4 regions of the Arthrobacter sp. ok909 genome follow, and region 2 is predicted to be linked to each of the others. Evidence: riboswitches for the same ligand, from Rfam matches in the RefSeq annotation. Region 2 holds a riboswitch; each other region holds the start of a gene.
What was found. A riboswitch is a leader RNA that binds a small molecule or an ion and turns the genes downstream of it on or off. The one in region 2 is predicted to bind thiamine pyrophosphate.

Region 1: another riboswitch for thiamine pyrophosphate. It lies ahead of thiC (phosphomethylpyrimidine synthase ThiC); the one in region 2 lies ahead of BLR03_RS14290 (bifunctional hydroxymethylpyrimidine kinase/phosphomethylpyrimidine kinase).
Region 3: another riboswitch for thiamine pyrophosphate. It lies ahead of thiO (glycine oxidase ThiO); the one in region 2 lies ahead of BLR03_RS14290 (bifunctional hydroxymethylpyrimidine kinase/phosphomethylpyrimidine kinase).
Region 4: another riboswitch for thiamine pyrophosphate. It lies ahead of BLR03_RS15950 (ECF transporter S component); the one in region 2 lies ahead of BLR03_RS14290 (bifunctional hydroxymethylpyrimidine kinase/phosphomethylpyrimidine kinase).

The regions. Positions count from the first base shown of each region.
Region 1 is NZ_FNJS01000040.1:13,535-20,599, forward strand. It holds gene BLR03_RS21210 (patatin-like phospholipase family protein) at 1-48, opposite strand, end outside; gene BLR03_RS21215 (DNA polymerase IV) at 256-1,311, opposite strand; gene BLR03_RS21220 (hypothetical protein) at 1,634-2,770, shown strand; gene thiC (phosphomethylpyrimidine synthase ThiC) at 2,888-4,720, opposite strand; TPP riboswitch at 4,717-4,824, opposite strand; gene BLR03_RS21230 (amidohydrolase family protein) at 4,904-5,989, shown strand; gene BLR03_RS21235 (VOC family protein) at 6,073-6,948, shown strand.
Region 2 is NZ_FNJS01000017.1:38,328-45,392, reverse strand. It holds gene BLR03_RS14295 (Rne/Rng family ribonuclease) at 1-2,685, shown strand, start outside; TPP riboswitch at 2,831-2,928, shown strand; gene BLR03_RS14290 (bifunctional hydroxymethylpyrimidine kinase/phosphomethylpyrimidine kinase) at 2,911-4,548, shown strand; gene rplU (50S ribosomal protein L21) at 4,905-5,213, shown strand; gene rpmA (50S ribosomal protein L27) at 5,275-5,538, shown strand; gene obgE (GTPase ObgE) at 5,655-7,065, shown strand, end outside.
Region 3 is NZ_FNJS01000002.1:90,381-97,445, reverse strand. It holds gene BLR03_RS02695 (TetR/AcrR family transcriptional regulator) at 1-243, shown strand, start outside; gene BLR03_RS02690 (DUF3107 domain-containing protein) at 305-529, shown strand; gene BLR03_RS02685 (hypothetical protein) at 586-888, shown strand; gene BLR03_RS02680 (hypothetical protein) at 1,150-1,383, opposite strand; gene BLR03_RS02675 (thiazole synthase) at 1,531-2,355, opposite strand; gene thiS (sulfur carrier protein ThiS) at 2,361-2,597, opposite strand; gene thiO (glycine oxidase ThiO) at 2,594-3,925, opposite strand; TPP riboswitch at 3,919-4,039, opposite strand; gene thiE (thiamine phosphate synthase) at 4,066-4,773, shown strand; gene BLR03_RS02655 (ferritin-like fold-containing protein) at 4,808-5,479, opposite strand; gene BLR03_RS02650 (RNB domain-containing ribonuclease) at 5,521-7,020, shown strand.
Region 4 is NZ_FNJS01000021.1:19,102-26,166, reverse strand. It holds gene BLR03_RS15970 (ion transporter) at 1-688, shown strand, start outside; gene BLR03_RS15965 (DUF4235 domain-containing protein) at 712-975, opposite strand; gene BLR03_RS15960 (hypothetical protein) at 1,359-1,838, shown strand; gene BLR03_RS15955 (heme-degrading domain-containing protein) at 1,835-2,380, opposite strand; TPP riboswitch at 2,567-2,710, shown strand; gene BLR03_RS15950 (ECF transporter S component) at 2,777-3,424, shown strand; gene BLR03_RS15945 (ABC transporter ATP-binding protein) at 3,481-5,082, shown strand; gene BLR03_RS15940 (energy-coupling factor transporter transmembrane component T family protein) at 5,079-5,882, shown strand; gene BLR03_RS15935 (UDP-N-acetylglucosamine 1-carboxyvinyltransferase) at 6,031-7,065, shown strand, end outside.

The DNA.
Region 1 (7,065 bases), on a different contig from region 2:
GGCCGTCGCCGAGGTGAAGTGCAGACCTGAAGAAGGTGTTGTGTTCATGGGAGTCGCCTTTCGCGAATTGCCTGGAGGGCGCTCCCGGTAGCGACTACCTCAGTCGCGCGATCGTCGACTGCAGGGGAGCACCCACTGTGGATACTGCGTTCATGGGTCTCACCTCCTGGCACTGGATCACGATCCCCGGCAGGCTACCACGCCCGCGACGCGGTGCGCCATCGGCATCATGGCGGTTGCCGTGCAGCGACGCCGTCACCAACCGCCACGCGTCGGCGTATGTCCCTTTCGGGCATCGTCGGGCATTGCCATTTCGGCCCGCAGGCCTAAGAGACGGATCGGCCGGCCCGCTTCGATTCCGGCTGCGAGGTCCAGGGCCCGCGCGAGGATTTCGTTCCGGTCGAAAGTCTCGGGAATCTTCCTCGCGTGGGTCTTGGTGAGGAACGGCGCGTACCGAACCTTGAGGGTCAGCCCTATCACGGGCCGTCCTTCGGCCACAACATCCTCAAGGACACGCGCTGTCAGCTCCCTCACGGCGTCGTCCACCTGGGCGGGCTCGGTCAGGTCGCGCTGGAAGGTGGTCTCCCGGCTATGCCCGCGGGCAACCCACGGGGTGTCGTCCACAACGCTGGTGCCGTCCCCGCGTCCGAGCTCCGCGTACCAAGGACCCATCCTGGGGCCGAACTCCGGGACCAGGTCCAGGGGGTCGGACGCGGCGAGCTCGGCGACTGTGTTGATGCCTAGTTTGGCCAGCCGGGCCGACACTTTGGCTCCGATGCCCCACAGGTCCTTGGTGGGCCGACTGCCCATGACGTCGAGCCAGTTCCCGGCAGTGAGACGGAAGACGCCGGCCGGCTTGCCGAAACCGGTGGCGACCTTTGCCCGGACCAGGGTGTCGCCGATGCCCACGCTGCAATGCAGCTGCGTTTGCTCCAGGACAGCGGCCTGCACCTGCCGGGCGTAGGCCTCCGGATTCTCTGTCTCTGTGCCTACAAAGGCTTCATCCCAACCCAGCACCTGCACGGTGGCGCCGGGCTGCGCGCGCAGGGTAGCCATCACCGTTTCAGACGCCGCGAGGTAAGCCTCCGGATCGACGGGCAGGATCACAGCGTCGGGCACTTTCCGGGCAGCAATGCGTAAGGGCATTCCGGAACCCACGCCGAACGCCCTGGCTTCGTAGGATGCGGTCGACACCACAGCTCGTTCCGTGGGGTCGCCCCGACCGCCGACAATGATCGGCTTGCCCGCAAGCTCCGGCCGCCGGAGCACCTCGACCGCCGCGATGAATTGGTCGAGATCGACGTGCAGCACCCACCGGATTCCGCTCACGCCACCAGTCTGCCCTAAACATCCCTGGCAAGCATCGGCTCTCCACCGGGCTTGGCCGCGGGGCCTGCGGCGTCCTACTGCCTCGAATACTGCCTCGAAACCCCTGTGCCTCGGAACGCATGTGAAGCAAGACAACTCACAGCCTCGTTGAGCAATACCAAGCGGTGTAGGGGTACGCCCTCATTCCTGCCCCTGACCTGCGCATTCATTGTCGGAATCGGTGCTTGGGCACTACACTCGGCGACGGGGGATGGGGGTAGCGATGGTCGCTCCGAGTTCAGGGGATCACGTCCGGGAGGATGATTTGCCGGCCCGCATTCGTGCGCTGCGGATGCCCGGCTGGGCTGGCGCGGCCCTCGGTGCGGGCCTGCTGGCGGTCGCGGTCGCGGCGGTCGCCGGCTCGATCCTGGTCAACGAACGCGACAGCACGATCATCGCGGCCTGGGCGGAGGCGCTCATCATGGCGGGGGCAATCATTTTGGCGGTCTTCGGCGCCGTCCTGCTGTGGTACGCCGGCGAGTGGGTCACGCTCACGCCGGACGCGGCGATCGTGACGAAGGCGTTCCTCGCCCGGGCCAGGGTCGATCGCACGCAGCTTGAAGACTTCCACCCCTATCCCCACCGGTACGCCGGCCGTGGGGGCGTCCAGTACCGGATGGTCCCGACCTTCACCTTTAGGGACCCGCATGGCCGGCTCCGGGACCTGCCGCTGCCGTTTCTGGCCTACTGGAACAAGGTTGGGGGCGCGGACGCCCCCCTGCCGCCGCGCGCCGCGTACCTCGAGGCGTGGGCTCGCGCGGCCGGCAGCCCGTACTCGAGAACGGTGTTCACAGCCGCCGTGCCGTACACGCTCTCGATGCACCGACAATCCGTGAGGACGGGTCTGCTGCGCCGGGCACGCGTGGCGGCAATCCTCATCCCGATGGTCTCGATTGGGCTCGGCCTGGCCCTCGGCTTCGGGCTCGGACCGGTCGCCAAAGCCTTCGGCGGGCATGACCGCAGTTTCGACGCCCAAACGAACCGCACCGGCATCCGCGATCTCGACGACGCCCTCACGCCCGCCGTCGCCGCCTACCAGTGGCGTTCGGAGCAGTTCAAGCCCGGCACAAGAGACTTCAGCTTCTTCCCGACCCTGCGGTCACTGCCGTCGGCGCCGTACACGGTCCGATACTTCATCCGAGACCCTGCGCAGCGCGGCACAGACCTCAGTCCCCCGGAGCAGAAGTATGGCCGAATCGTCTCGGAAGGGACGATTTCCGCAAAGAACCCCACGATCGAATTCGCGCTCGACCACGACGCAAGCACCTTCACCTTCGAGGTCTACGTCACCGACGACCGCGGCCACACGACGCTCAACTCCGAGCTCTACAGGAACATCGCCGCGAATCCGGCACGGACGCCGACGCCGAATCCGGCACCGACGCCGGCGCCGACGTCCTGAGAGCGACGGCTCGCGCGGTCGGACCGCCCTCCGTCGCCTCCGGTTAATGCCTCATCAGGGGCGTCCCATGGCCGTCCGAGGCGCCCGCCCGGCAGGGCAGGCGCCCCGGACCGTGGACTAGGCCGAGGCCTGTACGCCCACGGTCGGCTCGGGCAGGTAGACCTTGCCGCCCGCTGCCAGGAATTCGTTGCTCTTCTCCCGCATCCCGGCGGCCATCTGCGCCAGTGCCGCCTGCGAGTCGGCGGAACCATATTCGTCCCGGATGTCCTGGCTGATCCGCATGGAGCAGAACTTGGGCCCGCACATCGAGCAGAAGTGCGCCGTCTTGGCCGGTTCCGCGGGGAGCGTCTCATCGTGGAAGGACTCGGCGGTCACCGGATCCAGGGACAGCGCGAACTGGTCCCGCCAGCGGAACTCAAACCGCGCCTTGGACAGGGCGTCGTCGCGTTCGTGCGCTCCGGGGTGGCCCTTGGCGAGGTCGGCCGCGTGGGCCGCGATCTTGTACGTGATCACGCCGGTCTTCACGTCGTCCTTGTTCGGCAGCCCCAAGTGTTCCTTGGGCGTGACGTAGCAGAGCATCGCGGTGCCATAACGGGCAATCTCCGTGGCGCCGATCGCCGAGGTGATGTGGTCATAGCCGGGTGCGATGTCCGTGACCAGCGGCCCCAGCGTGTAGAAGGGGGCGCCCTTGCAGAGCTCCTGCTGGCGCTCCACGTTCTCCCGAACAAGGTGGAACGGCACGTGTCCCGGGCCCTCCACCATGACCTGCACATCGAACTCCCAGGCCCGCTGGGTGAGCTCGGCCAGTGTGTCGAGTTCGGCGAACTGCGCGGCGTCGTTGGCGTCCGCCGTCGCGCCGGGCCGCAGCCCGTCGCCGAGGGAGAACGAGACGTCGTACTTGGCGAAGATTTCGCAGAGCTCGTCGAAGTGGGTATAGAGGAAGTTCTCCTGATGGTGAGCCAGGCACCAGCCGGCCATGATGGAACCGCCGCGGGACACGATCCCGGTGACCCGGTTGGCCGTCAGGGGGACGTAGCGCAGCAGCACCCCGGCATGGATGGTCATGTAGTCCACCCCCTGCTCGCACTGTTCGATCACGGTGTCCCGGAAGATCTCCCAGGTCAGGGCGTTGGCCTCGCCGTTGACCTTCTCCAGCGCCTGGTAGATCGGGACCGTTCCGATCGGGACGGGGGAGTTGCGGATGATCCATTCGCGCGTGGTGTGGATATCGTCCCCGGTGGAGAGGTCCATCACCGTGTCCGCACCCCACTGGGTAGCCCACTGAAGTTTGTCCACTTCCTCGGCGATGGAGCTGGTCACCGCGGAATTGCCGATGTTGGCGTTGATTTTCACCAGGAACGCCTTGCCGATGATCATCGGCTCGGACTCCGGGTGGTTGATGTTGCTGGGAATAATGGCCCGGCCCGCTGCCACCTCGCTGCGGACCAGCTCCACATCGCAGTTCTCGCGCAGCGCAACGAACCGCATCTCCGGTGTCACGATGCCCTGCCGCGCGTAATGCATCTGGGTGACCGTCCGGCCCTCGACGGCGCGGCGGGGCTCTGGCGGGGCGCCCCGCCATTCCGCGGAGGCGGCACCGCGGCGCACCGCGGACCTGCCGTCGTCGAGCAGATTGCGTTCCCGACCGCGGTACGGCTCCGTGTCACCCCGCCCGGCGATCCAGCCGCTGCGGAACGGGGCGAGCCCCACCACCGGATCGCTGCCCGGGCCGGCCGTGCGGTAGACCCGGAATGGAGGGTTCTCGACGCCTCCCGGCGAGGGTTCCAGCGCGATCTCGGTCACCGGGACGCGGATGCCGTGCTCCGGGTCCGTCGTGAAGGCCAGCGAGTGGGACTTCAGTGACTGCGTCGCGGCAGCCTCGGAGTCGGCAGGCAGGTTTTGGCCGGACTGGTTTTGGATAGGGCTGTGCTGTGCAATTTGCGTATTCACGGAAAATACTCACTTCCTTCGCCGGCATTACCCGGACAGGTTCAACGGTCGCAGGCCGCGTCAGCCCGATCTCAGCCCCTGCAGGGGCACCCGTGTGGTCGTAGATGAAGCTACCACGCGCCGCCGGACGGCTGTCCAGTGTGACGCGGCCGGCGCGGCGACATGGGGACTACCCTTGATGCCATGACCGGCATCATCGAATTCAGCGGCCCCATCCTTACCGGGCCGGACACGGTACGCCACGGCCTCTGGTCCGTCGACGGCCGGCTCACGTTCCACCGGCCCGCCGCCGCGCCGGAGCGCGTGCTGGATGGCTGGGTCATTCCCGGGCTGGTGGACGCACACTGCCACATCGGCCTCGGCCCCGGCGGAGACGTTGCCGAGGACACCGCGGAGTCCCAGGCCGTCACGGACCGCGACGCCGGGACGCTCCTGGTCCGCGACGCCGGCGCTGTCCACGACACCCGCTGGCTCCAGCAGCGCCCGGACCTTCCACGGATCATCCGTGCCGGCCGGCACATCGCCCGCACCCGGCGCTACCTGCGCGGCTTCGCCGTCGAGGTGGAACCGGACGGCCTGGTCGAGGCCGTGCGGAAGCAGGCCCGTGCCGGCGACGGCTGGGTCAAGCTCGTGGGGGACTGGATCGACCGCGACGCCGGCGGCGACCTCGCCGCCAGTTTTCCCGCCGGAAGCCTCAAGGATGCCGTCCAGGCCGCGCACGATGAAGGGGCCCGCGTCACCGCCCACTGCTTCGCCGAGGACACCCTGGATGACATGCTCGACGCCGGGATCGACTGCATCGAGCACGGCACCGGGCTGCTGCCGCGGCACCTCCCGCGCTTCGTGGAGCAGGGCGTGCCGATCGTCCCCACCCTGATCAACATCGCCACCTTCCCGGACATCGCCGCCCAGGCGGAAGCCAAGTTCCCCCGCTACGCCGCGCACATGCGCTCGCTGTGGGAGAGGCGGGCGGAGCGGATCCTGGAAGCCCACGAGGCCGGGGTGGCCATCTATGCCGGCACCGATGCCGGCAGCGTGATCAGGCACGGCCGGATCGTGGACGAGATCTGGGCCCTGCACGCCGCCGGGCTGCCTGCCGCGGCTGCCCTCGGCGCTGCCAGCTGGTCCGCGCGGACCTGGCTCGGCGCGGACGGCATCACCGAAGGGGCCAGCGCCGACGTACTGGTGTGCGCTAAGGACCCCCGGCAGGACCTCGGGACCCTTGCCGGGCTGAAGCATATTGTCCTGCGGGGCCTGCCCACCCGTTAGGAATAAATTGAAGCTTCAAGTAATTTAATACTATGCCAAGGTCACCGAAGCGCCGGTGGCCACCGAACCCCCGGAGAGTTTCAATGACCGCAGAAGCCAGCACCCAGGATCTCCTTCCTGCCACACTCACCATGGGCACCGTGATGCTCAAGGTCGGCGACATGAAGCTCATGACCGACTACTACCAGCGCGCCCTCGGCCTGGACATCGTGGCCGAACAGGACGGCGGACTCTACCTTGGCCGCCGGCAGAAGCCCCTGGTCCATCTGGCCCCCGCCCCGGGCTTGAACCTGCCCTCCCGCGGCGAAGCCGGGCTCTTCCACACCGCCCTCCTCTTCGAGGACCAGCAGTCCCTGGCGGCCACCGTTGCCAGCACAGCCCAGTACGACCCCCAGTCCTTCACCGGCAGCGCGGACCACCTCGTCAGCGAGGCCTTCTACTTCAACGACCCCGAAGGCAACGGCATCGAGCTGTACTGGGACCGGCCGCGGCAGGACTGGTCCTGGGAAGGCAAGAACGTCGTCATGGACAGCCTGGCCCTGCCGCCGCAGCGCTACCTGCAACAGCACCTGACCGAAGAGTCCCTGAGCGGCCAGCGCGAGGCGGCCGCCGGCGTCGGACACGTCCATCTGCAGGTGGGCGACGTCCACGCGGCGCATGAGTTCTATGTCGGCACACTGGGCTTCGAAAAGACCGCGGGCTGGCATGGCCAGGCACTGTTCGTCTCGGCCGGCGGCTACCACCACCACATGGCCATGAACGTCTGGAACAGCCGCGGCGCCGGCCCCCGGCGCGACACGCTGGGCCTGGGCGAGGTGCTCATCGAAGTGCCCTCGGGTGACGACGTCGGTTCCCTGGCCGACCGCCTTAAGGTGGCCGGCGTCGACTCGCACCACACCGGCGCCGAGCTGCGCTTCGAGGACCCGTGGCGCAACCGCATCCGCGTCGCCGTGCGCTAAGAGCACGCTGTTCGCTGAGCACACGCTGTTCGCTGTGCATGTCCAGCGTGCACAACTCCCCGCTGGACATGCACACTGTTCACTGACAGGAGCGGTGGACATGTCCATCGGTCGCGG
Region 2 (7,065 bases):
GAAGAAGAAATCGAAGAAGCAACCGAAGAAGCGGCGGCCGCACCCGCCGAAACACAGGCACAGGCTGCACAGCCCGTCACGGCAGATGAGCAGCCGGCGGAAAGCCCTGCCGCATCGCTCTTCTTGGAACCGGGTGCCCTCACCTCCGTGATCTTCCAGGCCCCGGATCTCAGCACCGTGGTGCGTCCGGCCCCGGCGGCCGCGGCAGCGGAGCCCGAGGACGAAGAAGGCGACGAGGACGAGGACGCCGGCAGCCGCCGTCGCCGCCGCAGCCGTGGCCGCCGCGGACGCACCCGCACGTCCGCCGAGTCCGACACCGAGGTTGAAGGCACCGAGGAAGAGGGCGAGGAGGGCCAGGAGGGGACGCTCGAGGACGGCGTGACCTCGCGCCGCCGGCGCCGCCGCCGCCGCGGTGACCAGGACCTGGAACTGACCGGCGGGGGAGACGACGATCCGCCCAACACCGTGACCCGCGTGCGCGCGCCGCGGGCCATCAGCGAAGCCCCGGTCAACAACCGCGTCACCTCGGTCAAGGGTTCCACCCGCCTCGAGGCCAAGAAGCAGCGCCGCCGCGAATCCCGCGACACCGGCCGCCGCCGCACCGTGATCACCGAAGCCGAGTTCCTGGCCCGCCGTGAATCCGTAGACCGGCAGATGATCGTCCGCCAGCGCGACGACAGAATCCAGATCGCCGTCCTCGAAGACGGTGTCCTGGCCGAGCACTTCGTCTCCAAGACCCAGCAGGACTCCCTGATCGGCAACGTCTACCTGGGCAAGGTCCAGAACGTGCTGCCCTCCATGGAAGCTGCCTTCGTGGACATCGGACGCGGCCGCAACGCCGTCCTGTACGCCGGCGAAGTGAACTGGGACGCCGTCAACCTCGAAGGCAAGCAGCGCCGGATCGAAAACGCGCTCAAGTCCGGCGACTCCGTCCTGGTCCAGGTCACCAAGGACCCCGTCGGCCACAAGGGCGCCCGGCTCACCAGCCAGATCTCGCTGCCCGGACGCTACCTGGTGTACGTGCCCGGCGGCTCCATGACCGGCATCTCCCGCAAGCTGCCCGACGTCGAACGCAACCGCCTCAAGCGGATCCTCAAGGACCGCCTGCCCGAAGACGCGGGCGTCATTGTCCGCACCGCGGCCGAAGGGGCGTCCGAGGAAGAGCTGACGCACGACATCAACCGGCTCCGCGCGCAGTGGGAAGGCATCGAGAGCCAGTCGACCTCGACGAAGATCCTCGCCCCCGAGCTGCTCTACGGCGAACCTGACCTCACCATCAAGGTGGTCCGCGACGTCTTCAACGAGGACTTCTCCAAGCTGATCGTCTCCGGCGAGGAAGCCTGGGACACCATCGAGGCCTATGTGACCTACGTGGCGCCGGACCTCGTGGGCCGGCTCGAGAAGTGGACCAAGGACACGGACATCTTCGCTGCCTGGCGCATTGACGAGCAGATCCACAAGGCCCTGGACCGGAAGGTCTTCCTGCCCTCCGGCGGGTCCCTCGTGATCGACCGCACCGAGGCCATGACCGTGGTGGACGTCAACACCGGCAAGTTCACCGGCTCCGGCGGCAACCTCGAAGAAACCGTCACCAAGAACAACCTGGAAGCGGCCGAGGAAGTCGTCCGTCAGCTGCGGCTGCGCGACATCGGCGGCATCATCGTGATCGACTTCATCGACATGGTGCTCGAATCCAACCGCGACCTCGTGCTCCGCCGCATGGTGGAGTGCCTGGGCCGGGACCGCACCAAGCACCAGGTGGCGGAGGTGACCTCGCTGGGCCTCGTGCAGATGACCCGCAAGCGGATGGGTACCGGGCTGCTGGAAGTCTTCGGCGAACAGTGTGAAGCGTGCGCGGGCCGCGGCATCGTCACCCATGACGAACCCGTCGAGCACCGCCGGGCCAACACAGTCGCGGCCGAGCACTACGTCCCGCGAGCCGAGGCCCAGCCTGCCGCCCGCACCGAACGCAAGAGCCGTCGCCGCGGCCGGGGCCAGGGCCCGGAGTCCGCTCCGTCCGCACCGGCCGCCGTCCACGCCGAGCCCACCGAGGCCGAGCGCCACGCCAAGGCTGAAGCCACCCGTGCCGCGCTGGCGAACATCGCCGCCGCGGCCCACGCCGCGCACCTGCACGACGGGGAAGCGGCCGCTGCCAGCGAAGCCGGGGCCCGCCAGGCCGCCGTCGACGCCGTCACGAAGCTTGCCGCCACGGAAGAGGCGGCCGGCCGTCCCGCGGCTGTGCTGACGTTCGGCGGTGAGCAGGTGGCCCTGCCGTTCGTCGAGCACGCCGAGGGAACACCGGAGCCGTCCCTGACGCTGGACCTGCTGACCGAGGCCTTCGCCAACCTGGGCGAGGCTGAGGCCCAGGCCGGCGAGCAGGCGGCCGCCCAGGCCCGGCACGAGCCTCAGGCCACGGCCGCACCCGAGCCTGCGCGCGCCGAGGCGCCGGCTTCACGGACAGCGGAGACCGGAACGCCGCGCGGCCGCCGCGGGCGCCGCAACCGGAGTGCCAGCCGCGCCCAGGGTGCGGCCAACGAGACCTCCGTGGAGCACCGCGAGGCAACACGGCCGGCCGCGGCCGGCTCGGTTCACGAGGCCAAGGCACCCGCCGTGGCCAGGCCGGCCATCCCGGTCGGCAACGAGCCGATCATTCTCGGGGTTGGCGTGCCGGCATCGGAGCTGTAGTCCTCCACGGCTGATCCCTTCCACCACTGGTCGGGCTGTTGTGTAGATTGCGGGTTTGGGCCGGAGCGGGCGTAATAATACGTCCGCTCCGGCCCGGGCCCGCTTCGCCGTTAACAGGGCGGCGCCGGGTTAGCGGCTAGGCTTGACCACTGACACGGGGTGCCGCGCATCGGGCCGGCTGAGATCCAGACCCGTTGAACCTGTCCGGTTAGCACCGGCGAAGGGATGTCTGACTTGTCCGCAACAGTGAATCCGTCTGAATTTCCGCCCGACGCTTTTCTGCCTCCCAATTTTCTGCCCTCCGCGCCGTCTGCGCCGCTGCGCATTCCCCGGGTGCTGGCCATCGCCGGCTCGGACCCGTCCGGCGGTGCAGGGATCCAGGCGGACTTGAAGAGCATCGCGGCGAACGGCGGCTACGGCATGGCCGCCATCACGGCCCTGACGGCGCAAAACACCCAGGGCGTGCGCGCCGTCCACGTTCCTCCGGCAGAGTTCCTCACGGCGCAGCTGGACGCCATCAGCGACGACATCGGCATCGACGCCGTGAAGATCGGCATGCTCGGTGACGCCGCGGTGATCGACGCCGTCCGCAGCTGGCTGGACAAGGTGCGACCCGCCGTCGTGGTCCTGGACCCGGTCATGGTGGCCACCAGCGGCGACCGGCTCCTGAAGGAATCCGCCGAGGCCGCACTGCAGGCGCTCCTGCCGCTGGCGGACCTCATCACGCCGAATCTTGCCGAGCTCGCCATTCTGCTCAAGGAACCCGTCGCGGCAGACTGGGCGGAGGCCCTGGCGCAGGGCAAGCGCCTGGCCGCCCTGACCGGCACCACCGTCCTGGTCAAGGGCGGACACCTCCCCGCTGGGGATAGTGGCGGGGATAGTGCCGGGGACGGCTGCCCGGATGCGCTGGTCAATACCGTAGGGCTGCTGGGGCAGGAGGCCGTGGTGGTGCCGGGGGAGCGGATCGCCACCCGCAACAGCCACGGCACCGGCTGCTCCCTGTCCTCGGCCATGGCCACGGTGCAGGCACGGGTGGGGGACTGGGAAGCCGCACTGCGGGAGGTCAAGCCGTGGCTGCTGGGCGCGCTTCGCGAAGCCTCGGCCCTGGACGTCGGCACCGGCAACGGCCCGGTCCATCACTTCCATCACGTGCAGGACCGCACGAGCGCTCAGCACAGCCAGTACAGTCAGGGGCCGGCGGAGAGCCCCGCGGAGGGCGAGTTCGCCGCGGCCCTGCGCGACGGCGCCGCGGCCGATCTCGACGCCATCTATGCCCTGGACTTTATCCGCGGACTTGCCGACGGCACCCTGCCCGAGCACGAGTTCGCCTATTACCTGGCCCAGGACGCCATTTACCTCAACGGCTACTCCCGGGTCCTGGCCCGCGCCGCCGCCCTGGCACCCACCGAGGCCGAACAGCTTTTCTGGGCCCGCTCGGCGCAGACCTGCCTTGAGGTCGAGTCCGAGCTCCACCGCTCCTGGCTTAGCACCCGCCCGGCGGCGGCCGGCCTGGGCCCGGTCACGAAGTCCTACGTGGACCACCTGCTGGCCGCCTCCGTCTCCGGCAGCTACGGCGTGCTCGTGGCGGCAGCCCTGCCATGCTTCTGGCTCTACGCCGAAGTCGGGGCCACCCTGCACCGGGAATTCCTGGCCGGCGGCGCCCCCGCGGCGCACCCTTACGCCGACTGGCTGCGGACGTACGCCGATGAGGACTTTGCCGCCGCGACCCGGCAAGCGATTGCGTACACCGATGCGGCGGCCCGGCAGGCCTCCGCCGGCGAACGGGAGGCCATGGCCCTGGCCTTCCGGCAGTCCTCACGCTACGAAGTGCACTTCTTCGACGCGCCGAGGCTGCACGCCTGACCCAACCCGCCCCGCACACCCGCTAGGATGGTGGGGCACGGTTCCGGAAGTCGTTGCGGCAACACTGCGTAAAAACGCAGTGGCGCCTATCACGGACTACCCGCCGGAACCAGCCTCATTTGCGGCCGAAGGCAAAATTAGCGTATTCTAGATCTTCGGTGCTTACGCCAACACTTGGGTTATGACCCTGAGAACTATCCGCTTGGAATTCCACGTGGATTTGTTCCGGGGGTAGCTCATGGGTTCCCCCGGGGAATCCACCGGCGTTGAGGCACAGCGTGAGCCGGTCCAAACAATTTGGCCCCAGGTTCCGCACGCAAATCTAGTAATAAACGTCGAGAGAAGTGAGTTCCCCAGTGGTGTACGCGATTGTCCGCGCAGGCGGCCGCCAAGAGAAGGTTTCCGTTGGAGACTTCGTTACCCTGAACCGCGTCCCCGGTGGAGCCGGCAGCACCTTTGAGTTGCCCGCACTGCTCCTGGTGGACGGTGACAAGGTCACGTCTGCTGCTGCGGACCTGGCCAAGGTAACGGTTACGGCTGAGATCCTCGAAGACCTTCGTGGTCCGAAGATCGTCATCCAGAAGTTCAAGAACAAGACCGGTTACAAGAAGCGCCAGGGCCACCGTCAGGAATTGACCAAGGTCAAGATCACCGGTATCAAGTAACTCTTCGTTACTGTTCAGGTTCCAGCAGATTCCCCAGAATTTTTGAAGGCAGGCATTTCAAATGGCACATAAAAAAGGCGCGAGTTCCACTCGCAACGGTCGTGACTCCAACGCCCAGTACCTCGGCGTGAAGCGCTTCGGTGGCCAGGTAGTTTCCGCAGGCGAAATCATCGTCCGCCAGCGCGGCACCCACTTCCACCCGGGCGCCGGCGTCGGCCGCGGCGGGGACGACACCCTGTTCGCCCTGACCCCCGGTGCTGTCGAGTTCGGCACCCGCCGTGGTCGTCGCGTTGTGAACATCGTGGCTGCTGCAGCTGCAGAGTAACAACAAGTTCTAAATCGGTGGGGCGGGCCATTAGGTCCGCTCCACCGGTGTTTTAACCGCATTACAATCAACTTGGGCCTTTTTGGGGTCCGGGGAACAGCACTGAGGAGATCCACGTGGCTAGCTTTGTAGACCGGGTAGTACTGCACGTATCCGGCGGTACCGGCGGTCACGGCTGTGTCTCCGTTCACCGCGAGAAGTTCAAGCCCCTCGGCGGTCCCGACGGCGGCAACGGCGGCAATGGCGGCGACGTCATCCTGCGCGTCGACCCGCAGACCACCACGCTCCTGGACTACCACCACGCCCCCCACCGGCACGCCACCAACGGCGGTCCCGGCATGGGTGACTGGCGTGGCGGCAAGAACGGCGAGACCCTCATTCTTCCGGTTCCCGAGGGAACCGTCGTTAAGTCCAAAACCGGCGAAGTCCTCGCCGACCTCGTAGGCGAAGGCGCCGAGTACATCGCGGCGGCCGGCGGCATCGGAGGACTGGGCAACGCCGCGCTGTCCTCGCAGAAGCGCCGCGCCCCGGGCTTCGCGCTGCTCGGCATCGAAGGCGAATCCAGCGACATCGTCCTGGAGTTGAAGTCCATCGCCGACATCGCCCTGGTCGGCTTCCCGTCCGCCGGCAAGTCCAGCCTCATCGCCGCGATGTCCGCGGCTCGGCCCAAGATCGCCGACTACCCCTTCACGACCCTCATCCCCAACCTGGGCGTCGTCCAGGCCGGCGAGGTGCGCTTCACGATCGCCGACGTCCCCGGCCTGATCGAGGGCGCCAGCGAAGGCAAGGGCCTGGGCCACAACTTCCTGCGCCACGTGGAGCGCTGCGCCGCCCTGGTGCACGTGCTCGACTGCGGAACCCTCGAAGCCGACCGCGACCCGCTCTCCGACCTCGCCATCATCGAAGCCGAGCTCGAGAAGTACGCCGTGGACATGAGCTACGCCGGCACCGACGGCGAAGTGGTCCCGCTGAACCACCGCCCCCGCCTGGTGGCGCTGAACAAGGTCGACCTGCCTGACGGCAAGGACATGGCCGAGTTCGTCCGCCCGGAACTGGAATCCCGCGGCTACAAGGTCTTCGAGATCTCCGCAACCAGCCACGAGGGCCTCCGCCAGCTGGGCTTCGCCATGGCCGAAATCGTCAAGGCCGCCCGCGACGCCGTCGCCGCGACCCCGCCGAAGGTGCAGGCCCCCGTGCTGCGCCCCCGCGCCGTCAACGAATCCGGCTTCACGATCCGCCGCGAAGAAAAGAACCTCGAGCCGCTCTTCCGCGTCATCGGCGACAAGCCCGTGCGCTGGGTCAAGCAGACCGACTTCACGAACGAGGAAGCGATCGGCTACCTCGCCGACCGCCTCGCCAAGCTCGGCGTCGAAAACGAACTCTTCAAGCAGGGCGCAACGCCTGGCGACACTGTGGTGATCGGCGAGGACGACGGCGTCGTCTTCGACTGGGAGCCGACCATGATGGCCGGCGCCGAACTGCTCGCCTCGCCGCGCGGCACCGACGTGCGCTTCGCCGACATCGGCG
Region 3 (7,065 bases), on a different contig from region 2:
GTCAGCGCACGGTTGGAAACGTTCAACAAAACTTTTGCCGACGCCGTCGCGCGCGTGATCGCGGAGGACACCAAGCTGCCGGAACTCGAGGCCCAGCTCCTGGGCCGCGGACTCGCCGGAATGGCACACGTGAGTGCCCGGTACTGGCTGGAAACCGACGGGGACCTGGACCTCGATGTGGCGAGCGACCTCATCTACCGTTTAGCTTGGCGCGGAATCTCCCGCTTCCCCAAAGAGACCTAGACTACAACTAGAGATTGACCTTAGACATTTATTCGACTTTGACTGGCTGGGAGGCCCCCCTGTGGAAGTAAAGATTGGTATTCAGAACATCGGCCGCGAAATTGTGCTCGAATCGGCCCAAGACGCCGACGCCGTCGCCAAGGTGGTGGGCGACGCGATCGCCAAGGGCAGCGAGCTTCGGCTGACGGACGACAAGGGCCGCCTCGTCATCGTCCCCGCCAATGTGCTGGGTTACGTGGAAATCGGCGCAGAAGAGGCCCGCCGCGTCGGTTTCGGAGCCCTCTAGCACTGTTCTTCACTGCGGTTTCTGCACTGTCGTTTTCTTAGCCCGAGGGGTCCTGAATGCTTTCCCTGATTGTGGTCGCCATGGTCACCGTTGCTGTGGGCTTTGTTGTGTGGGCCAACGACAAGCGGCACACGAAGTACGGCATCAGCGTGCCGGCCGGAGTGGCTGCCTTCGTTGGCATGCTGAGCTGGATCATCTTCATGGCGGCCGGGTTCGGCTACCAGCCGGGCCTGACCTGGATTCCGTGGATCCTGCCGCTGATCCTGGGTGCCGCAGCCTCCGTCGCGGCCGTGGTGTACCTCGGCAGGACCCGGACCCGGCACGACACCGAGCGTCTCACCGCCATCCTGAAGCTTTAGCGGGTCCTCGCCGGCAGCGAGCAGGACGGGGCCCGCTCTCGGGCGAGTCCGGCCGTGTCCGTTCTCGTTAGGCCGGCACAGCCGGTTCCCCCGCGCAAACGTGACCACGTGCCCATTAGGGTGCGTGGCCATGTTGCGTTGAGGCGACGTCGGCGTCGGGGGCCCGCGCGCGGGGATGAAGCTTAAGTCCGGCTGGGCAGCGGGTGGGGTTCCAACGGTCTGACCCGCCACAGCGCCGGGAGTCCCTCGCAAGGGCAGAACTCAGGAGCCTGCTGGGCTGCGACGCGGTGGGAAGAAGATGCGTACAGGGAGCACGAGCCCGATCAACGCCCCGAAAAGGCCGAGTCCGGTCGAGGCGAGACCGTCCGCACGATACAAGGCAGCGTCCCCACCCATCGGAACGACCGCGACCACGACACCAAACACGAGGATGGCCAAGCTCACGATCGCGAGGCAGATCCAACCTATCTGCACCGTCAGCTTGATCGCGAGCACGACGTCACCTTACACCCCGCACGGGAATTGACGACCGTAGGAGCATCGTCGTAGGCGAACAGGGACAGGGATGGCCGGGGCCCGGCGACGGACAGCACTGGACCCCGACAGCCGGCCGCGCCAGCGACCGAAAGAGGAACGCGGGCGTTACAGGAACTCGGCCCGGCCTTCCATCGCCGACGACGCCAGCGCGTGCTCGCGCCGCGGGATCCTGCCGGCCGCTTTCGCCAGCCTGCCGGCGATGACGGCATGCTTAAAGGCCTCCCCCATGAGCGCGGGATTCTGGGCACGGGTCACGGCCGTGGCCAGCAGCACAGCGTCGCAGCCAAGTTCCATCGCCAGGGCCGCGTCCGAGGCCGTGCCGATTCCGGCGTCGAGCACCACGGGCACGGACGCCCGCGAGACGATCAGTTCGATGTTGTGGGGGTTCAGGATGCCCAGGCCGGTGCCGATCGGGGCGCCCAGCGGCATCACCGCCGTCGCCCCGAGGTTTTCGAGCCGCAGGGCCAGCACGGGGTCATCGTTGGTGTAGGCGAAGACCTTGAAGCCGCGGGCCACGAGCTGCTCAGTTGCGTCCACGAGTTCGACTGCGTCCGGCAGCAGGGTGTGCTCGTCGGCAATGACTTCGAGCTTGACCCAGTCCGTCTCCAGCGCCTCGCGGGCCAGTTCGGCCGTGAGTACGGCGTCCTTGGCGGTGAAGCAACCGGCAGTGTTCGGCAGTACGCGGATGTTGTGGTCCACGAGCAGCTGGAACAGCGATCCCGTTTCCGCCGGTGAATAGCGGCGCATCGCCACGGTGGTGAGTTCCGTCCCGGAGGCCAAAAGCGCTGCGCCCAGCCCGTCCAGGCTCGGCGCACCGCCGGTGCCCATGATGAGCCGGGATCCGAGCGTCACGCCGTCCACCACGAACGGATCGGCGAGGGCCCCGGCAGCCGGCAGGGCCGGCGATCCTGCAAGAGTCGTTTCGTTCATGCTGGTCATCCTCCCTGGACTGCCGTAACAAGTTCGACGTCGTCGCCGTCGGCGAGCGCGGTGGCGTGCCACTGGCTGCGGGGCACCACTTCAGAGTTGCGGGCCACCGCGACACCGAGCTTCTGCCCGTCGGCAGCCCGGCCGTCGGGGCCGATGCTCCGGCCCGTGAGCTGGCTGACGAGTGTGCTGACGGAGGCGCCGTCGGCGACGCTCTGCTCCGTTCCGTTGAGTCTGATGTTCATGCTGCTTCCTTGTTGGGGCTGTCCCCGGACGCATCCGGGGTGCGGGAGAAACGGTCGGGGCGGAACCCGGCCCAGCGCGGGTCCGGCGTACCGTCCATGAGTTGACGACAGACGACGGCGGCTGCCGGGGTCAGCAGGACGCCGTGCCGGAAGAATCCCGTGGCGATGATGAGGCCCGGGACGTCCCCGCCTTGCGGGCGCGAGACCCGCCCCAGCATCGGGGCGTTGTCCGGTGTGCCGGGGCGGGCGCGCGCCGTGGCTTCGAGCAGTTCCAGCTCGGCTACAGCGGGCACCAGCTGCTGGGCGTCACGGAGCAGCTGGTAGACGCCGCCGGCGGAAACAGCATGCGGATCCGACGGGCCGTCTTCGCGCTGGGTGGCGCCGATCACCACAGTGCCGTCCTGCCGCGGGACGATGTACACCGGCACCCCGCGCACCATGCCACGCACGGTGGCCGTAAGCAGTGGTTGCAGATGCGCGGGCACGCGGAGCCGAAGGATGTCGCCGTAGACCGGCCGCAGCGGGAGTTGCAGTCCGGCGGGCAGCCCGTCAAGGTTGGCGGCGCCGAGCCCGTTGGCGACCACGGTTTCGGCGGCCCGCACGGAACCGCCGCCCGCGAGCCGGACACCGGCGACGCGTCCGTCCTCCCACAGCAGCCCCACCGCGCGCCGACGGACGAAACGGCAGCGGCCCTCCGCGCCGAGCAGGCTGGTGAGCCGGGCAATCAGCATGCGGGGGTCCACTTGGTGGTCGGCCGGGATATCGAAAGCGCACGAGATGCCGGGGCTGAGCAAAGGCTCCCGACCACGGGCCTCACGCACGGTCAGGGGCTCCACGGTGAGGCCGGAGGCCTGCTGGACTTCCCTCAGGTCCGCGAGCGCGCGCCGGTCCGCCGCATCGGCACCGACTGCGAGGGTCGGCGTCGTCAGGTAACCGGTACCGGACGCTGCCCGGGATCCCGGTCCGGCGGCGGCACCGGCCCGGCTGTCGATCCCCGGACCGGCATCGATCCCGGCCACGAAGGCGGGCCACAGCCGGGAGGACTCAAGCATCAGTTCCAGGAGCTGTTCTTCCTGGTAGTGCAGTTCGCTGACGGGGGCCAGCATTCCGGCGGCGGCCCAACTGGCCCCGCTGCCGGGCGCGTCATCGATCACCACCACGGACCGGCCCGCACGGCTGGCCTCGAACGCGATGCCGTGGCCGATCACCCCGCCGCCGATCACCGCAACGTCAACGGTGAGGTCCTCTGCGAAACCGGGGTCCGTGTCACAAACCCGGGAAGCGGCGTCATCTGCGGCTTCGGCTTCACGGCTGGCTTTTGCATCCATAAAAAATTCCTTCCCTACGCCGGTACTAGCCGGATCAGGTCAAGCGGTCGGCTCTGACGCCCTCTCAGCCGTGCAGCGATGACGTGGCTGCTGCGGGCTCCCGCGGTATGCGCCCAGTTTAGAGGAACTAGGCTGGTGTCATGAGCCAGGACTCCCTCCACACCACCGCCCGCCTCTACTTGTGCACCGACGCCCGGCAGGACCGCGGCGACTTCGAGGACTTTGTGGACGCCGCATTCGCCGGCGGGGTGGACATCATCCAGTTGCGCGACAAGTCGCTTGAGGCGGCCGAGGAACTGGAACTCCTGGAGGTCCTGCACGCCGCAGCGCAGCGGCACGGACGGCTCTGGGCCGTCAATGACCGGGCGGACATCGCCTCCTTGTCCGGGTCTCCGGTGTTCCACATCGGGCAGAAGGATATTTCGCTCGACGCCGCCCGCGGCCTCCTCGGCAAGAACACCGTGGTCGGATTGTCCACCCACAGTCCGGAGCAGGTGGACGCCGCCATTGCATCCTCCCCCGGCCGCAAAGGACTCGACTACTTCTGCGTGGGACCCGTGTGGGCCACTCCCACCAAACCTGGACGCGCCGCCGTCGGCCTCGACCTGGTGCGTTACGCCGCCCAGGCGACCGGCCGGGCGGATGGGGAGGGAACCGGCAAGGTCGACGGCCGGGTCGAAAGCCTGTTGCCGTGGTTCGCGATCGGCGGCATCGACCTCGGCAATGTTGAGCAGGTCGTCGACGCCGGTGCCCGCCGGATCGTCGTGGTCAGGGCAATCACCGACGCCGATGATCCGGCCCACGCAGCCGGCGCACTGCTGGCGGCGCTGGACGCTGCCGATTCCTGAACAGGATCGTTCGGATTTCCGCCCGGAGGCGGTGCTACCCCGCGAGTCCCAGCGCGGCCATCCGGCGCGAGTGGTTTGTGGCGAGTTCAGCCGTCAGAGCCCTGACCAGTTCCCTGGCGCCGGCCTCGTCCAAGCCTGAGAGCCCGCCGAGGAAAGCGTGTTCGAGACTGACCCGCTGGGCCTGGGTCAGTGCCTCGCCCAGCAGGCGCCTGGCCCACAGCGCCAGGCGCGACGCCAGCCGCGGGTCATCGGCCAGGGCCGCCTTGAGCCGCTCCTGCAGCACGGCCGTGGCCTCCTCGGCGGACTGGATCTGCTCGATCAGTTCCCCCGTCGCGGCGTCGACATGCCGGGCGACGGCACGGTAGAAGTCCGCGGAGACGGTGTCGATCACGTAGGCCTTCATGAGGGATTCGTACCAGTCCGCCGGGCGCGTGCGCTCATGGAAGTGGTCCACGGACGGCTGGAACGGCAGCATGGCGGCCTCCGTGTCCAGGCCCATGGCCTCGAGCCTGGCCCGGACGAGTTCGTAGTGCTGGAACTCGACCACCGCGATCCTGCCCAGCACCGCACGGTCATGCAGCGTGGGTGAATAGCGGGCGTCCGAGGACAGCCGCTCGAAGGCCGAAAGCTCGCCGTACGCCATCACTCCCAGCAGATCCGTGAGGAAGCTGTTGTAGCGGGCAGGATCGTCCGGGGTTGGGCTCATAATCCAAGACTAATAGCGGAAATCGGGCTAACCTGATTTTCGTGTCCCATCATCGCCTGACCCCGAGTATCCACGAGCAGCAGAACCAGCTTGCCGGGGCTCTCAAGGCGTTGCGCACCACGCTGGAACTGCCCGGTCCGTTCCCCGAGGACGTGCTGCGTGACGCGCAGGCGGCGGTGGCCGAGCACAAGCTGCCGGACCTGGACTTCACCCATGTCGAGTTCGTGACGATCGATCCGGCGTCCTCCACCGACCTCGACCAGGCGCTGTTCATCGAGCGCAACGGCGAGGGCTACAACGTGCTTTACGCCATCGCCGATGTCCCGTCCTTCGTCGCTCCGGGAGGGGCGCTCGACGCCGAGACCCGCCGCCGCGGCCAGACCTTCTACACCCCGGACGGGCGGATCCCGCTGCATCCGGAGGTCATCAGCGAGGCTGCCGGTAGCCTGCTCGCCGGGCAGCTGTGCGCGGCATTTGTCTGGGAGTTCGAACTCGACGGCGCGGCGGAGGTGACCTCGGTGCTGGTGCGCCGGGCCCAGGTCCGCAGCCGCGCGAAGCTCAGCTACAAGGGTGTCCAGGCGGAGCTCGACGCCGGCACCGCAACGCCCATGCTGCAGCTGCTGAAGGAAGTGGGCATCAAGCGCGTGGAGCTGGAACGCCTCCGCGGCGGCGCGAGCCTGAACATGCCGGAACAGGAGATCCAGCAACTGCGCGACGGCGGCTACCGGATCGTGGCGGCCCCGCCGCTTCCGGTGGAGGACTGGAACGCCCAGATTTCCCTCATGACCGGGATGGCGGCGGCCGGGCTGATGCTTCGGGGCAAGGTCGGCATCCTGCGCACCATGCCAGCCCCGGACGAGGCGTCGCTGCGGCACTTCCACCGCCAGACCCACGCTCTCGGCAAGCCCTGGGACGGCGAAACGCCCTACGGCGAGTACCTGCGGACCCTCGACCCCACGGATCCCCGGCAGCTGGCCATTGTGCACTCGGCCGGCATGCTCTTCCGCGGGGCCGGCTACACGCCCTTCGACGGTACAGTGCCGCAGGCCGCCGTGCAGTCCGCCATCGGCGCGGCCTACGCCCACTCCACCGCGCCGCTGCGGCGGCTGATCGACCGCTTCGTGCTGGTGATCTGCGAGGCCCTGAGCAACGGCACCGAGGTTCCGTCCTGGGCCCGGGAAGCCCTGCCGTCCCTCCCCGCCATCATGGCCACTTCGGACCAGCTGGCCGCACGACTGGAGCGGCTCGCACTGGACACCGTGGAAGCAGCGCTGCTCGTCAACCACGTCGGCCAGGAGTTCGACGCCGTCGTGATCTCCGGCTCGAAACCGGCAAAAAGCGCCAGCGTCAGCGGCACCAGCAACGGGAACGGCGGCAAGTCCAACGGCAACGGGAACGGGCCGTCCGGAATCGTGCAGATCGCCGAGCCCGCGGTGACTGCACGGTGCCCCGGCGAGCTCGAACCGGGCACCCAGGTCCGGGTCCGGGTGGTGTCCTCGGACATCGCCACACGCGAAATCCGGCTGGAGCTGGTCGGCTGACGGACCGCCGCCCCGGTCCACTCCACGGCGCGATCGCGGCTCCAG
Region 4 (7,065 bases), on a different contig from region 2:
CGTGCTCTTGTATGTTGTGCAGGATAAGTCGCTCGACACCGTGCTCACGGTGATGAACGCCGTTTTCAGCGTGATCTTCCTTGCCGACTTCATGTACCGGGTCGTCACCGCGCCATCGCCGGGCGCCTATGTCTTCAAGCACTTCGGCTGGGCCGATCTCTTGGCCAGCATGCCTTTCGAACAATTCAAGATCCTGCGCATCTTCCGGCTGATCCGGGTGTACCGCCTGCTCCGCGATGTCGGCATCGGCACGATCGGCCGCGCGCTGAGCAAGGATCGGGCCGGCAGCTCCTTGTACATACTGCTGCTCATGGGCGTTTTCGTGCTGGAATTCGGAAGCCTCTCGATACTCCGCGTCGAGCAGGGCGCCCCGGGGGCCAACATCACGACTACCTCGGGCGCCATCTGGTACACGATCGTCACGATCTCGACAGTTGGATACGGCGACCAGTATCCGGTCACCGATGCGGGCCGTACCATCGGGGCAGGCATCATCGTCATCGGCGTCGGCATCTTCGGCACATTCACCGGTTACCTGGCCAACTTCTTCCTGTCTCCCAAGAAGAAGGAGCCGGAGCCCGTTGAGTCGGCCGACACCAGCGCAACGGTCGAAGGACTCCGCCTGCGCCTCGAAGAGTCCGAAGCCAAGCTCACCGAGATCAGAAAGCTGCTCGTCGATCCGAGCTAGTGAACGTCATTGAAACGCCCTGGTTAGACGATGTCCTGGGTCTTGGCGAAGCGGGTGATCGCGCGCTGGGTGCCGCGGTTGGCGAGCACCTGGATGACGGCGCTGACCGAGGCAGAGATCAGGGCGAAGGTCAGGGCCGTGCGCAGCGTAGTGGGGACGTCGTCGTCGTGGCCCTTGGGCGGCTTGTTGCCGGTGGCCTTCTCCCAGACGGTGTCAACGACCTTGGTGCCGACATAACCGGCCAGCAGGCTGACGCCGGCGCCGAGCAGTTTGATGACGAGGCTCATTCTTCGTAACTCCTTGGGAGAGGAAACAGGGCTGCCCCTAGCCTAGCGTTCCTTGCCCGGGCATCCAGACAGGGCCAACGCCCCTGTTTGACGGCGCCCGCCGGACGTACTTTCGAGCATGAAACAGCCCCAGACCCAACCGCTCGGCCATGCCCGGGGCGCCGCGGCGGACAGCCAGAGCTGGCGGCAGCTCTACTTTTGGGCCGCGATCTCCGCCGTCGCGTTCGTGGCAGTGGTTCTGGACGCCGTTGCCCCACCACCGATCCACGGGGGCGCCGAAACCCTCGAGTTCATCGCCCGGCACAAGGCCGTCTACGTCGTCGAACAACTCCTGTGGACCGTGCCCCTTCATTCTTCCGGTTCTGGTATTCGGGACCCTCTTCGTGGCACTCTCCCCGCTCAACAAGAGCCTGGCCCTCATGGCCACGGTGATCGGCGCCCTGCCGTGGGCGCTGTTCCTGGCCGTTCCGGTCACGAGCCGCGGATCGATGATCCTGGTCAATCTCAGTGACAGCTACGCGAACGCGATCAGCACCGCCGGGGCCGATGCCCGGCTCCGCTATGCCGCCGCGGCGGAGGCGGTGATCGCCGAGAACAACACGCCCGCCGCCGTCGGCGCCCTGTCCGCGCTCGGCATCCTGCTGATCTCGCTGACCATGCTCAAGGGCGTGCTGCCCCGCGCGGTGGCCTGGCTCGGGGTGGCCGCGGGCGCGGTTGGCGTGGTGGCGGAGGCACTCCGTTTCGCCGTTCCGGAGCTCTACCTGGTGTACGGCATCCTGATGTGGGCCTGGTTCACGGCAGTGGGGATTGCGCTGATCCGGCTGTCCCGGAGGACGCCGCGCGCGGGCGGCGCCGCCGCCTAAGCTCCCGGGGTGAGGACCGTCCGTAAAGCCTCGACCACGAGGTCGTGGTCCGCCTTCTGCGGCAGCCCGGAGACAGTCACGACGGCCACGGCCCCGGTGCCGCGCACGTAGATGGGGAACGCTCCGCCGTGGGCGGCGAACTCCATCTGATCGAACCAGGCGTTCTCCTCGATCCTTCCGCCGGCAGCGCGGGCCCGGAGGCCCACCAGCAGGGACGGGACCTCATAGCGCTGTGCCGTGCGCTTCTTGGCGTTGATCCAGCGTTCGTTGTCCGGGGTGGCGCCGTCCAGCGCCGCGTGGAAGAGCACCTGCTCCCCCTTGGTGATGTCGACGGCGATGGGTAGCGAGCGTTGCCTGCCCAGCTCAACCAGGAGCAGCCCGAGGTCCAGGGCATTGTCCTTGCTGAACGACGAGAACTGGAGCGCATCCATTTCGGCCAGCACACGGCCGATGAGCGCCGCCAGGGAACCGTGCGGTTGCGGCTCGCTCGAGTCCGGGTCGTACTCGGCGGAGGGATCGGGTGTGGCCGGTGTGTGCGTCAAAATGGTCCAGCTTTCCGGTGGGCGACAAGGCCGCCCGCTCGCGGGTCCGGGGGCCGACAGGTCGACTCTACCAAGCGGTTCTTCCCGGCTGCGGGGAGCGCCTGGGCCAGGCCCCGGATTGTGACAGCACACCACTGAAAACCCGGGCCGTTCGGGTGTAAACTGAGCCAGCCCACAAGGGCGAAAAAATTACGACAGGGGAGCGCCGCCGTCGGGTATCGCCGGAATAGTCCGGGGAAACCAGTGGTGGGCGCTGAGAGTGCGGACAGCCGCAGACCCTCGAACCTGATCCGGTTAGTACCGGCGCAAGGGAGTCGAGTTCTCAGGGTGCGCGGAGGGCGGCGGAAGCCGAGGCCGGCCGTAGCACCCTCCCCTCCTGTTCCTCAGGAGGACGACATGACAGATATTTCAGCACAGCATGGTTCCAGCAGCCGTTCATCGGCCCGGCGCACCTACAACTGGCGTGTGGTGGACATCGTGGTGGCCGCCCTGATCGCCGTCGCCGGGGGCGTCATCTTCTGGGCCTGGGATCAGGGCGCGAACCTGATTTCCACCCCCGTCAACGCCATCTACCCGCCGCTCAGCGGACTCTACGCCGGCGGATGGATGATCCCGGCAGTGCTCGGCATGCTCATCATCCGCAAGCCCGGTGCAGCCCTCTTCTGCGAGACGGTGGCGGCCACGGGCGAGCTCATCATGGGCTCGCAGTACGGCACCACGGTCCTGATCTCCGGGGTCCTGCAGGGCCTCGGCGCGGAACTGGTGTTCGCGGCCTTCCTCTACAAGAAGTTCAACCTCCCGGTGTCCCTGCTGGCCGGAGCCGGCGCGGGCCTCTTCTGCGGCCTGAACGACTCCTTCCTGCCGTGGGGCTGGAACATTGCCTACGAAGCCGGCGACAAGCTCGCCTACATCGTCTTCACCACCATCTCCGGCGCCGTGATCGCCGGCGGACTGTCCTGGCTCGCCACCCGCGGACTGGCCAAGACCGGCGTGCTGGGCTCCTTTGCCTCCCGCAAAGCCGCCACGGAGCCTGTCTTCTCCTGAACCACGTTCCTGAACCCCACTCCGGAACGGCCCTCTTGGAATTGCACAGGCGACTCATGACATCTTCACCAGGCGTCCGCCCGGCCGCCGTCACGGCCCGCGGCTGGGGCTGGCGGCACGCCGGAAGGCCCCGGCCCGCGGTCAGCGGACTTGACCTGGACATCCAGCCGGGGGAGCGCGTGCTCCTGCTGGGCCCGTCCGGCGCCGGCAAATCAACTCTGCTACATGCGCTGGCGGGTGTGCTCGGAGACGGCGCGGCGGGAGAGGCCGGCGACGCCGAAGAATCCGACGAGACCGGCAGCCTGCTGATCGACGGCGCTGCGCCCCGGGCGCAGCGCGGCCGCGCCGGGCTCGTGCAGCAGGACCCGGAAACCCAGGTGGTGCTCTCGCGCCTCGGCGACGACGTCGCCTTCGGCGCCGAAAACCTCTCCGTCCCGGCCGGGGAGATCTGGCCGCGGGTGCGCGAGGCGCTCGACGACGTCGGGCTGGGCAGGCTGCCGCTGAACCACCCGACATCGGCGCTGTCCGGCGGCCAAAAGCAGCGCCTGGCGCTCGCCGGGATCCTCGCGATGCGGCCGGGGTTGCTGCTGCTCGACGAGCCAACCGCCAACCTGGATCCCGCCGGCGTTCTGGAAGTCCGCGATGCCGTTGGCCGCTGCCTGGACAAGACCGGCGCCACCCTGGTGGTGGTGGAGCACCGGGTGGCGGTCTGGAAGGACCTCGTGGACCGGATCGTGGTGCTGCAGCCCGGGTCCGCCACGGACTCCGCGGTCCTGATTGACGGGCCGCCGGACCAGGTCCTGGCCGAGGCGCGGGACATGCTCATCGGTGCGGGCGTCTGGGTGCCCGGCTACGTGCCCGCAACACGCACCCGGACCGCCCCGGCCTCCGGGCACCTCCTGCTCTCGTCGAACGCCCTCGCGGTGTCCCGCGAGCGGCCGCGGCGGGCCGGACTGCGCGAGGGTTTCCGCACGATTGCGCCGCGCCCCGTGCAATCCGGGATCACGGCCCGGGTCCGCGCCGGAGAGGCCCTGACCATCACCGGGCAGAACGGTTCGGGGAAGTCGACCCTGGCACTGACGCTCGCCGGCCTCCTGCGCCCCGTGGCGGGAACGGTCTCTGCCACGACGGAACTCAGTGGTTGCGCCAATGGTCGCGTAGGCGATGGCGCCGGGACCGACCCATACCGGTGGAAAGCCCAGCAACTGATCGCCAGGATCGGGACCGTGTTCCAGGAACCCGAGCACCAGTTCGTCACCGGCAGGGTCCACGACGAACTCATGTTCGGGCCCCGCCACCTCGGCTACGGCGAGGACCGTGTGGACGAGCTCCTGGAGCGGCTGCGGCTGACGGAGCTCGTGGACGCCAACCCCTACACGCTCTCGGGCGGCGAGAAACGGCGCCTCTCGGTGGCCACCGTGCTGGCGGCGCACCCGCAGGTACTGGTCCTGGACGAGCCCACGTTCGGCCAGGACGCAAACACATGGGCCGAGCTTGCCTCGTTCCTCTCTGAACTTCTCGACGCCGGCACCGCCGTCGTCTCCGTGACGCACGACGCCGAATTCAGCGCCGTCCTTGGCGGCACCGAACTGCGCCTCCACGGCCGGGACACCGCCGCCGGCCCGGACCGGGAGCTGCCGGAGGCGGCCGCATCATGAGGGATGAACTGAGCGTACGCGGCAACCATGCGCTGCTGACCCGCGCCAACCCCCTCGCGAAGTTCACGGCGGTCACCATGGTCACCCTGGTGCTGGCGCTGTCCATCGACTGGGTCTCGGCGTCGGTGGCGCTGGCCTTCGAACTGATGCTCTTGCCGCTGGCCGGGCTGACCGTTGCCCTGCTGTGGCAGCGCGGCTGGCCGCTGATCCTCGCGGCGGCGCTCGGCGGCTGGAGCACCGCCATCCTGGCGCACGACGCCGGAGCCGTCCTGTTCGACGCCGGGATCTGGTCCATCAGCGCCGGCTCCCTGCAGCTCGGGATCAGCTTCATGCTCCGCGGGCTCGCGATCGCCCTGCCCGCGGTGCTGCTGATGAGCTGCACCGACCCCACGGACCTTGCCGACGCACTGGCCCAGAACGCGAAACTGCCGCACCGGTTCGTCCTGGGCACCTTGGCCGCCATGCGGCTCGTGGGGATCATGGCCGAGCAATGGCAGACCATCGGGATGGCCCGGCGCGCCCGCGGCGTGGGCTCAAGCGGCAACCCCTACCAGCGCTTCCGCGCCACCATGGGCCAAAGCTTCGGCTTGCTGGTGCAGGCGATCCGGAGCGCCTCCCGGCTCGCGGTGACCATGGAGGCCCGCGGGTTCGGCGGCGCGGCGCGGACCTGGGCCAGGCCGTCCACGTTCAGCGGACTCGACGTCTGGGTGCTTTTGGGCGGGCTGGGCATTGCGGCAGCCGCCGTTGCGGCGGCCCTCGGCACGGGCACCTGGAACCTCGTCTTCCTCACCCGCCAGTAGCCGGGGCAGCGTCCGGCGCGTCGCCAGCCTCCGCCGTCGGGCGCGTCCGACGCGCCGGTTATCGCATGATGCGGGTAGGCGTGTGAGATTGGCGCCATTCCGGCGGCAATTGCCGGATGTGGTAGATCATGCGTGATATTTTCGGGACATGACTCAACAGACTGCTGAACACGTCGGCCTCCTGCTCCGCGAGGCCCGCGGGGACAAGGGCTGGACCCAGGGACAACTCGCCGCCGAGCTCGGCACCAGCCAGAGCGCCATCGCCCGGATGGAGCAGGGTAAGCAGAACCTGAGCCTGAAGATGATCCAGCGCCTGGAGACGATCGTCGGGCACAGCATCGTCAAAGTGGGCCGGCCCCAGATGACCCACCTCCGGGTCGAAGGCGGTCGCACGCTCTCCGGCGCGGTGGACGTCAACAGCAGCAAGAATGCCGGCGTCGCCCTTTTGTGCGCCAGCCTCATCAACCGCGGCACCACCACCCTGCGCCGGCTGGCCCGGATCGAGGAAGTCAACCGGATCGTCGAGGTGCTGACCAGCATCGGCGTCGAATGCACCTGGCTCAACGCGAACGACCTCCAGATCCGCCGCCCCGCTGTCCTGGACCTCGCATCCATGGATGTGGAGGCGGCCCGCCGCACCCGTAGCGTCATCATGCTCCTGGGCCCGCTGCTGGACGAGGCCGACACCTACCGGCTGCCCTACGCCGGCGGCTGCGACCTCGGCACTCGCACCGTGCAGCCGCACATGCAGGCCCTAAGCCAGTTCGGGCTCAGCGTGGACGCGAAGTCCGGGTTCTACGCGGTCCAGGCGCCGCCGTCGGACAGCCACGACCGCTCCTTCGTGCTCAGCGAACGCGGTGACACCGTCACCGAGAACGCCATCATGGCCGCCGCGCACCGCCGCGGCACCACCATCATCCGCAACGCCAGCCCCAACTACATGGTGCAGGACCTCTGCTTCTACCTGCAGATGCTCGGGGTGGAGATCGACGGCGTCGGCACCACCACGTTGAAGATCACCGGCCGCCCGTCGATCGACGTCGACATCGAATACTTCCCCTCCGAGGACCCGATCGAGGCGATGAGCCTCATCACCGCCGGCATCGTGACGAACTCGGAAGTCACTATCCGCCGCGTCCCGATCGAGTTCATGGAAATTGAGCTGGCGACCCTGGAACAGATG